Regions from separate parts of the Shouchella phoenicis genome, predicted to be linked through region 3. Evidence: riboswitches for the same ligand, from Rfam matches in the RefSeq annotation. Region 3 holds a riboswitch; each other region holds the start of a gene.
The links. Region 3 has a riboswitch for thiamine pyrophosphate ahead of ABC361_RS08875 (ECF transporter S component). Riboswitches for the same ligand answer to the same signal wherever they lie in the genome.
Positions count from the first base shown of each region.

Region 1: it holds a riboswitch for thiamine pyrophosphate, as region 3 does, so the genes downstream of both, thiE (thiamine phosphate synthase) here and ABC361_RS08875 (ECF transporter S component) in region 3, are expected to answer to the same signal.
Region 2: it holds a riboswitch for thiamine pyrophosphate, as region 3 does, so the genes downstream of both, ABC361_RS03840 (acetylornithine deacetylase) here and ABC361_RS08875 (ECF transporter S component) in region 3, are expected to answer to the same signal.
Region 4: it holds a riboswitch for thiamine pyrophosphate, as region 3 does, so the genes downstream of both, tenA (thiaminase II) here and ABC361_RS08875 (ECF transporter S component) in region 3, are expected to answer to the same signal.

Region 1 covers NZ_JBDFMQ010000001.1:1,501,088-1,503,288, reverse strand. The annotation lists gene ABC361_RS08220 (thiazole synthase) at 1-367, opposite strand, end outside; gene thiS (sulfur carrier protein ThiS) at 371-568, opposite strand; gene thiE (thiamine phosphate synthase) at 565-1,194, opposite strand; TPP riboswitch at 1,263-1,373, opposite strand; gene aspA (aspartate ammonia-lyase) at 1,408-2,201, opposite strand, start outside.
Region 2 covers NZ_JBDFMQ010000001.1:672,482-674,682, forward strand. The annotation lists gene ABC361_RS03830 (class I SAM-dependent methyltransferase) at 1-831, opposite strand, end outside; gene ABC361_RS03835 (hypothetical protein) at 923-1,099, shown strand; TPP riboswitch at 1,196-1,298, shown strand; gene ABC361_RS03840 (acetylornithine deacetylase) at 1,296-2,201, shown strand, end outside.
Region 3 covers NZ_JBDFMQ010000001.1:1,617,296-1,619,496, forward strand. The annotation lists partial or broken gene ABC361_RS08865 (branched-chain amino acid aminotransferase) at 1-352, shown strand, start outside; gene ABC361_RS08870 (HAD family hydrolase) at 374-1,177, shown strand; TPP riboswitch at 1,213-1,310, shown strand; gene ABC361_RS08875 (ECF transporter S component) at 1,412-1,990, shown strand; gene ABC361_RS08880 (ABC transporter ATP-binding protein) at 1,987-2,201, shown strand, end outside.
Region 4 covers NZ_JBDFMQ010000001.1:3,059,679-3,061,879, forward strand. The annotation lists gene ABC361_RS16425 (alpha/beta fold hydrolase) at 1-80, opposite strand, end outside; yybP-ykoY riboswitch at 216-384, shown strand; gene ABC361_RS16430 (TerC family protein) at 428-1,240, shown strand; TPP riboswitch at 1,327-1,426, shown strand; gene tenA (thiaminase II) at 1,485-2,171, shown strand; gene ABC361_RS16440 (hypothetical protein) at 2,168-2,201, shown strand, end outside.

The sequences.
Region 1 (2,201 bases), 120 kb from region 3:
TTTCGGTCGCTTTTAACGTCTCAATCGGATCAGGCAGCAACGTTTTTTCAGAAGCACTTATTTCAATCTTAATCCAATCACTTAAGCCAGACGCTTTTGCTAAACGGGCAATGCGAATGGCTTCTTCCGCTGTGGAAGCACCCGATGTATTCGGCAAATACTGAAAAGCTTCCCCGTTTAGATGTTGTAAAATCGCATCTTCGGCTGGCGCTTCCAAGTTCACTCGCCGCAAGGCAAATGTTAATACTTCAGCACCAGATGCTTTAATCGCTTCATTTTGAACAAAAGGATTTGGGTAGCGACCAGTCCCTAAAAAGAAGCGTGACTGTAATGTTTTTCCGTTTATGCATAAAGGCTTTTTATTCATACCTCAACCACCTCCAACAAAGTGAACAAGTTCAATTGACTTATTTTCAGATAAGGGTGTATCGCTCCATTTTTCACGTGAAATGATGTCACCAGCCATTTCGACGACGAGGAGATGTCCATTTAATTCTAGTTCCGCAATCAATTGTTCAATGGTTTCACTTTTTACAGTTCGCCGCTCACCATTTATTAAAAGGTTCATGCTTTCGCCTCGTTTATCGCCTTCGTCATTGTCTCTGCCGCTGCTTGCACATCTTTAGCAGCGACCACTTCCGTGATGACACATACCGCGTCTGCTCCTGCTTCAATGACTTCACGGACATTATGAGTTTTGATGCCACCGATCGCAACAAATGGAATCGAGACATGCGCTTTAATTTCTTTTATATACGAGGTGGTAACTGGGTCAACCACGTCTTCTTTACTGTTTGTTGGAAATATAGGGCCGACACCGATATAGTCTGCCCCACCTTTTTCCGCTTCAAGGGCTTCGTCTAATTTATGCGTTGATACACCAATGATTTTATCTTTACCGACAAGTTTACGGACTTCAGCCAATGGCATGTCATCTTGTCCTACGTGAACCCCGTCTGCATCAACTGCCATGGCAATATCAATGTAGTCATTCACAATAAACGGCACGTTATACGCTTTACAGAGATCATTTAAACGCTTTGCTTTTTCAAAAACTTCTTTCCGACTGCTTGTTTTATCTCTTAGCTGAATAAAGTCTGCTCCACCTTTAATCGCTTCTTCCATTACATGGAGAAGCTCTCTGCCTTCATGAAACGCTTCTCCTGTTATGACATAAAGTTGAAAATTTTTCATCTTTGTTTACACTCCTTCACGCAAAAAAACCGTAACCAAAGGGGTTACGGTTTACACGCTCAATGATATGATACGTATGCCGACTTCCCTCCGCTGGTATAAACCAGATCAGGTTAAAGAGTAAAAGAAATCCGTTCTTTTTCTCAGCCCAACTTCATCGGGCACCCCTAGTCTTTGCTATTTTCTTTTAGTATGACATATGTGGTTCTATTTTTAAAGTGGTAAGAAACGCGATCCTGCTATACCCGGTTTGGTCATTTCTTTTGGATCAAGAATTTCGTTTAACTCTTCTTCGGACAAAATGCCACGCTCCAAACAAATTTCCCGCACAGGTCGCTCCGTTTCTAACGCTTCTTTGGCAATGCGAGTGGCCACTTCATAACCGACATGAGGGTTAATTGCCGTGACAATACCTACACTATTTTCAACAAGCTCTCGACAGCGCTCGATATTAGCAGTAATACCAGCAATCGCATATTCACGGAATACGCGCATACCATTTTCAAGAACGGTTAAAGATTGTAGTAGATTAAACACAAGCACAGGTTCCATCACATTTAACTCAAGCTGTCCTGCTTCAGACGCTAAGCTAATGGTATGATCATTTCCAATTACTTGGAAAGAGAGCTGATTAATCACTTCGCACATGACTGGATTTACTTTTCCTGGCATAATGGAAGATCCAGGCTGTCGTGCAGGTAAGTTGATTTCATTTAGGCCAGTACGCGGTCCCGAACTCATTAAACGTAAGTCATTGGCTATTTTGGATAAATTAATGGCTAATATTTTTAGGGAACTAGATAGTTCTGTATAAGCGTCCGTATTTTGCGTAGCATCTACAAGGTCTTCAGCTGTTTTAAAAGGAAGATTTGTAACCGTCGCAAGATGTGTTGCTACTTTTTCAATATACTCCGGTTTCGCGTTTAAGCCTGTCCCGACAGCTGTGGCACCCATATTTACTTCATGTAAATGATTGGCAGAGCGGCTAATTCGTTTTAAATCACGGA
Region 2 (2,201 bases), 940 kb from region 3:
CTTCTTTGCTAAGAAAGCCATTGTGTCGCTTTTGGCCGTATATGGCTTTCCAGTCACATCACTATATACCTCTTTAGTGCTAAAGCCGGCTTCTTCTAATTCTGTTTGCAGCATAGGTTTAGTGAAATATTGATTCCAAATATAATAGGTTTGAGTATCATCTGCGGTCATTACATTTGTTTGTTCAAGGCTAACGCGTTCGTCTGGATAAGTACAATTTTGTTGAAGTTCAAGATGATTTTCAGGCGACCAAAAGCCGCCGTGTTCATGATGATTCCAATAGCGTTGGTCTGAAAATCGTTTGAATTTCTCTTCTGTAAACACGTCTAAAAACAATTGACCCCCAATGTTTAAGCTGTCATAGATACGTTGTAAAACTTGCTTTCGTTCTTCTTTTCCAAGCGCACCGTAATCACAATAAATGAGTAAGGCAAGATCAAACTCGGGCTTCAATTGAACCGAGAGATAATCTTGATTAATATACGTAATGGGAAGACCTTTTTTCTTCGATTGTTCTTGTGCGTATTGAATGGAGTGGGAAGAAATATCAATTCCCGTGACAGTATGCTGTAATTGTGCAAGCGGTTCACAATAGAGCCCAGGTCCACAGCCAAAATCAACAATTTTTGTAGGCTTTTCATTTAAAATGTGTTGATGAATGAAATGAACAGAAGTTCCAACCGTACCAGCGTGTCGACTAGCACCTTCATGATCTTGACTTAAGTGGGCATCCAATAAAAAAGGCGCAATGTGAGGGTCCTGCCAAAACATATTTTTATTTCTTGCAAAGAGAGCAGGGCGTTTGATGGTTTCTAAAAGTGTGCGGTTCATGGTGAATGAGTCCTCCAATTCTTTTTTTTCATACAAAAAAACCGCAGAGCTCTGCTCTACGGGGTAAGTTGGTGACCGTAGTGAGCAAAACATGAAAACAGTGATCACAAAGAAGCGTTGCTTGGCTCTAGCAACTGTTTATCTCCCATATGATTCCTTGTTTTTCAATGTTTTACTCGTTTCCAGTCATCGTCAAGTTTGTGTCAATCCAACTTCGACGATGCCGAATGTCGTCACCGATCCTTTTAGTATGATGCCGCAATTATAACGTCAGAAAAAGAGTGACGCAAGTATTTATTGAATTAATTATACAAACGTTCTTATTACTTTGGTAAACTAAGGAAGGGAATAATTAATTGAATAAAAACACCACTAGGGGTGCGCAAAGCTGAGAGAGGCAAGGATGTCTTAACCCTTATGAACCTGATCTAGATGATACTAGCGGAGGGAAGTGGCTGAACCGAATGTGCTGTTTTTTTTCGTTCAACACTTCTTTTCCTATAAAAGAGGTGTTTTTTATTTTTGAGGAGGAAGAAGCAGTGGATTTGTTAATGAAACAAGTAGATGAACGAGAAGAAGAGTTAATCCAACTTGTGAAAGATCTAATTTCGTTTGAAACACCAGCGCCGCCTGCTCGAAATACGGCAGGAATCCAAACATTTATTGCGGAATACTTAGAAGAATTAGGGGCAACGGTTGATCAGTGGGACGTTTATGAAGGGGATCCGAATGTAGTTGGCACATTAAAAGGATCGTATTCAAATGCGTTTCACAGTTTGATTCTAAATGGTCACGTTGATGTCGCTTCTGTCGATAAGGATGAGGTGTGGAGGACGTCCCCTTTTTCTGCCGAGGTTATGGATGGAACGATTTACGGTCGTGGTGCTGCAGACATGAAAGGTGGTCTTGCTGCTTGTTTGTTTGCACTAAAACTTGTATCTGATCATGGTTTGAAGTTAAAGGGAGATGTCTTTTTACAATCGGTTATCGGAGAAGAAGTGGGGGAAGCAGGGACGAAGCAATGTTGTGAGCATGGCTATCAAGCAGACTATGCGATCGTAGCGGATACAAGTCACTGTGCAATCCAAGGTCAGGGCGGCGTTATTACAGGTTGGATTACCATTAAAAGTCCGACCACGCACCATGACGGCACGAGAAGACAAATGGTTCATGCAGGTGGAGGCGTGCATGGAGCAAGCGCAATTGAAAAAATGACAAAAATGATTACGGCTTTGCAAGAGTTAGAACGACATTGGGCCATTACAAAATCGTATCCTGGATTCCCTTCAGGAACCAACACGATTAATCCAGCCGTTATTGAAGGTGGACGGCATCCTGCTTTTATTGCGGATGAATGCCGTTTATGGATA
Region 3 (2,201 bases):
GAATGGTGAAGTTGTAACACCGAAATTGAATGACAGTATTCTGCCAGGGGTTACACGGGATAGCGTAATTCAAGTGCTTAAAGAATGGGGAATTCCGGTTCAAGAAAAGAAGCTGTCGATTGAAGAGATTTATCAAGCATCTCGAGACGGCATCTTGGAAGAAGCGTTTGGAACAGGGACAGCTGCGGTCATTTCACCAGTTGGACAATTGGAATGGAATGATGAAACAATCGTTATTAATGAAAATAATACAGGCCCGTTAGCACAACGACTTTACGATTATTTAACGAAGTTGTATGTGGGAGAAGAAGAAGATCGTCTGGGCTGGATAGTGAAGGTTGATCACGAATAATCGTTAATAGCGGAGGAATGAATGATAAAAGCAGTATTCTTTGATTTAGATGATACGTTACTTTGGGACAAAAAAAGCATTGCGCTTGCATTTCGGCAGACGTGTCTCCATGCATCTATTGAAAAAAACGTAGACCCAAATCAGTTAGAAGTGTTCGTTCGCCAGGCAGCAAGAACGCTGTATGAAGGGTATGACATATACCCATTTACAGTGAATATTGGCATCAATCCTTTTGAAGGGTTATGGGGAGAATTTCGTGACGAAGGAAGAGAATTTGCAGCATTAAGAGAAGTTGCGCCACATTACCAAAGAGAAGCGTGGTACGAAGGTTTACAAAAGCTTGGTGTATATGATGAGGCTTTTGCGTTGGAACTTGCACATCTCTTTCCGATTGAAAGGCGAAAACATCCAGTTGTTTATGATGATACTTTTTCGACTTTAAATGCGTTAAAAGACAACGTACAGCTTGTTTTAATTACAAATGGCTCACCAGATTTACAAAATACAAAATTAGAACTGACGCCAGAGCTTGTTCCATACTTTGATCACATTCTAATTTCCGGTGCTTTCGGGCAAGGGAAACCAAAGGTACGTATGTTTGAAGAAGCCCTCTCTCGTTTGGAGATTGCTCCTAATGAAACGCTAATGGTCGGGGATAATCTACATACGGATATATTGGGTGCAAACGCAAGCGACATACCATCTGTTTGGTTAAACCGAGACCGAGTGCTGAACAATACTGATAGTAAGCCGACTTTTGAAATTCATTCACTACAAGATTTATTAGAATTAGAAAATTTGAAACAGTCGCTTGCGAATCAATAGAGAGTATGATCTAATTAGTTTGTAGAATAAAATTTAATAGCCACTAGGGGTGCAAAAAGCTGAGAGAGGACTTGTCCTTAACCCTTTACCTGATCTAGATAATGCTAGCGAAGGGAAGTGCGATATGTAAGTTGTAGGTTTGTGTTACACACAACCGGTTTATTTACATACGTCGTTCCATCGTTTAGATGGAGCGTTTTTTTGTTTTCTTGGTGGTGGACTGGAGAAAAAATGATGAAAAGAAAAAAGTTAACGTTGGTGGACATTCTAATTACGGTCATGATTGCAACTGTATTTGCTGTTGTGTATCGCTTATGGAGTCCTATTAGTGATTTAGTTGGTGTCTTTGGTTTGCAGCTTGAACAACTTATTTATGGAATGTGGTTTATTGCAGGAACGCTTGCTGCATTGATCATCCGAAAACCGTTTATTGCACTTATTGCGGAAACTGCAGCCGCATCAGGAGAATTCATTGCAGGTTCTCCCTACGGAGGTATTTTACTTATATATGGAATTGCCCAAGGAATTGGAATGGAGTTTGCATTCGCTCTATTCAGATATAAAGTATTTACAATTTGGACGGCAATGTTAGGTGGTGTATTTGCAAGTTTTGCATCTCTCGGTTTAGATTTTTTATATGCAAATATCGGTCAGCTATCTGCTTGGGTCTTATCGTTACGAATTATTTTCCGAACGGTTGGAGCGATTTTAATAACAGGCGTATTGGCGACAAAACTTGTGCAAGCTTTACAAAAAACAGGTGTGCTGAATGGCATTCAACCAAACGAACATAACGGAAAACCATACTCATGAGTCGACCATACAGCATTCAGTTAAGTAATTTAACCGTTCAAAGTAGGAGCACAAGCCGTACAATCTTAGAGCGTGTATCGTTGGCAGTAAAACCAGGGGAAAACGTGTTAATTCTAGGTCCGAGCGGAGCAGGGAAATCTACGCTGTTACAAGTAATTGCAGGTTTGAGTAATTCTTTAAATGAATTAGACATTGATGTGGAGCATCTACA
Region 4 (2,201 bases), 1.4 Mb from region 3:
AGTTCGCCTTCTTTCGGTCCTGCACAAACAGCATGAAAATGATAGCCATTTGCTTCAATCATACGATGTTCAAGTCGCACCTTACACCACATCCTTTTCGTCATTATTCATCTCTACCCGAATTAGAAACGCATTATGCTCGCCCGTTTCATTATTTTGAAATTTTTCTTGACGGATCTTTCGTCTTCACATATACTATTTTTAACAATCACATACATTCCTTCAAAGGGGAGTAGCTGCAAGTTTCTATAACTTGAACCAAAGTCGTCATTACGTGGAGAAATTCCACCGGCTTTGTTTGGCATGATATACATAATGTCTAGCAAGACCTTTGCCTCGTTCGTACAAGGCAGGGGTCTTTTTGTATTCATAAAAAACCTGTTTTTGTCGAACCTAAGGGGTGCAAACAAAGAGAGGCGTGTTGACTATGGATGCAGCTTTATTGTTAGAGTATAGCTGGGTATTACTTGTTCTTATTGCTTTAGAAGGGATTCTTGCTGCAGATAATGCACTCGTTTTAGCTATTATGGTGAAACACTTGCCCGATGAACAACGTAAACGAGCGTTGTTTTACGGCTTAGCTGGTGCATTCGTTTTCCGATTAGCTTCGTTATTTGTCATTTCGTTCTTAGTAGATGTTTGGCAAGTTCAAGCACTTGGTGCCGCATACTTATTATTTATTGCCTTAAATCATTTGTTCCGAAAACATATTGTCAAAAAACAGGAGCAAGCCGCTGGGATAACCAAAGTGAAAAAAGGCAGTGGGTTCTGGACAACGGTATTTAAAGTTGAAATTGCTGACATTGCATTCGCAGTTGATTCAATCTTAGCTGCTGTCGCGCTTGCAACTGCACTAACACCTACAGGACTTGGAACCGTTGGAAGCATGGATGTCGGACAGTTTGTCGTTGTTTTCTTAGGCGGATTTATCGGTCTTCTAATCATGCGTTTCGCTGCTTCAAAATTTGTTGTGCTTTTACAAAAACGACCTGGACTCGAAACAGCTGCTTTCATTATCGTCGGCTGGGTAGGCGTAAAGCTCGCTGTGCAAGTTCTGGCTCATGATGCAATAGGTGTCATTCCGCATGAATTTCCACACTCAACAGGTTGGAAACTATTCTTCTACAGTGTACTTGTCTTAATTGTGCTTGGCGGATGGTTCTTATCTAAAAAACCAAGCGAGGGAGAAGAAACGAAAACGGAAATCGAAAAACGAGCAGAAAAACAAGTCGAAGGTTAACCAATACGTTTGAAGCATGGTTTAAGCGCCATGCTTTTTTTACGTAAAAAGAATTGAATAATCTGTCAATGTATGGTTCACTAATAAAGAACCACTAGGGGCGTCTTATGACTGAGAAAAGCTTAGCTTTGACCCTTTGAACCTGATCTGGTTAATACCAGCGTAGGGAAGTGGAGCTGCAGCGCTATTTGCTGACACTCCTTTAGGGTCCTCCCTTTGTGAACAAAAAAGGAGGTCATTTTTTATGCGTTTTAGTAACGAGTTAAGACAGAAAGCAAACCCCGTATTTGAAGCAATTCTTCAGCATCCATTTGTTCAAGGCATCGGGAAAGGTACGTTAGAGCCTGAAGCTTTAATCCACTACGTCAAACAAGATTTTGAGTACTTAAACACGTTTATGCAAATTTATGGATTAGCGATTAACAAAAGCACATCAAGAGACGATATTGCCATGTTTAATGAGCAAATTTCGTTTATTCTCCACAGCGAAATTCACCCGCACAATAATTTTTGCCGAGTCGCAGGAGTCTCTTATGACGATTTGCACCACGAACCATTAGCACCAACTGCCCATCATTACACAAGGCATATGCTTGATGTTGCTCAAAAAGGATCGTTGGCAGATGTTCTAGCTGTGTTACTTCCTTGCCCATGGACTTATCAAGTGATTGGCGATTATTTATACGAAACCTTCCAACCTACAGAAGACCATCCGTTTTTCGAATGGATCTCTTTCTATCGTTCCGGTGGCGAGATGAGCGTTACAACCGTTTTTTGTAACCGCCTCGATGAACTCGCAAAGGATACGACAGCAGCTCAAAAACAGGACATGCTTGATCATTTTTTGAAAAGCTGTCAATTAGAATACGCCTTTTGGGAAATGGCGTACACGAAAGAATCATGGCCTGTGTCGCTTGAGGCTGTTACATGACGCACGTATGGTATGCAAGCTATGGATCGA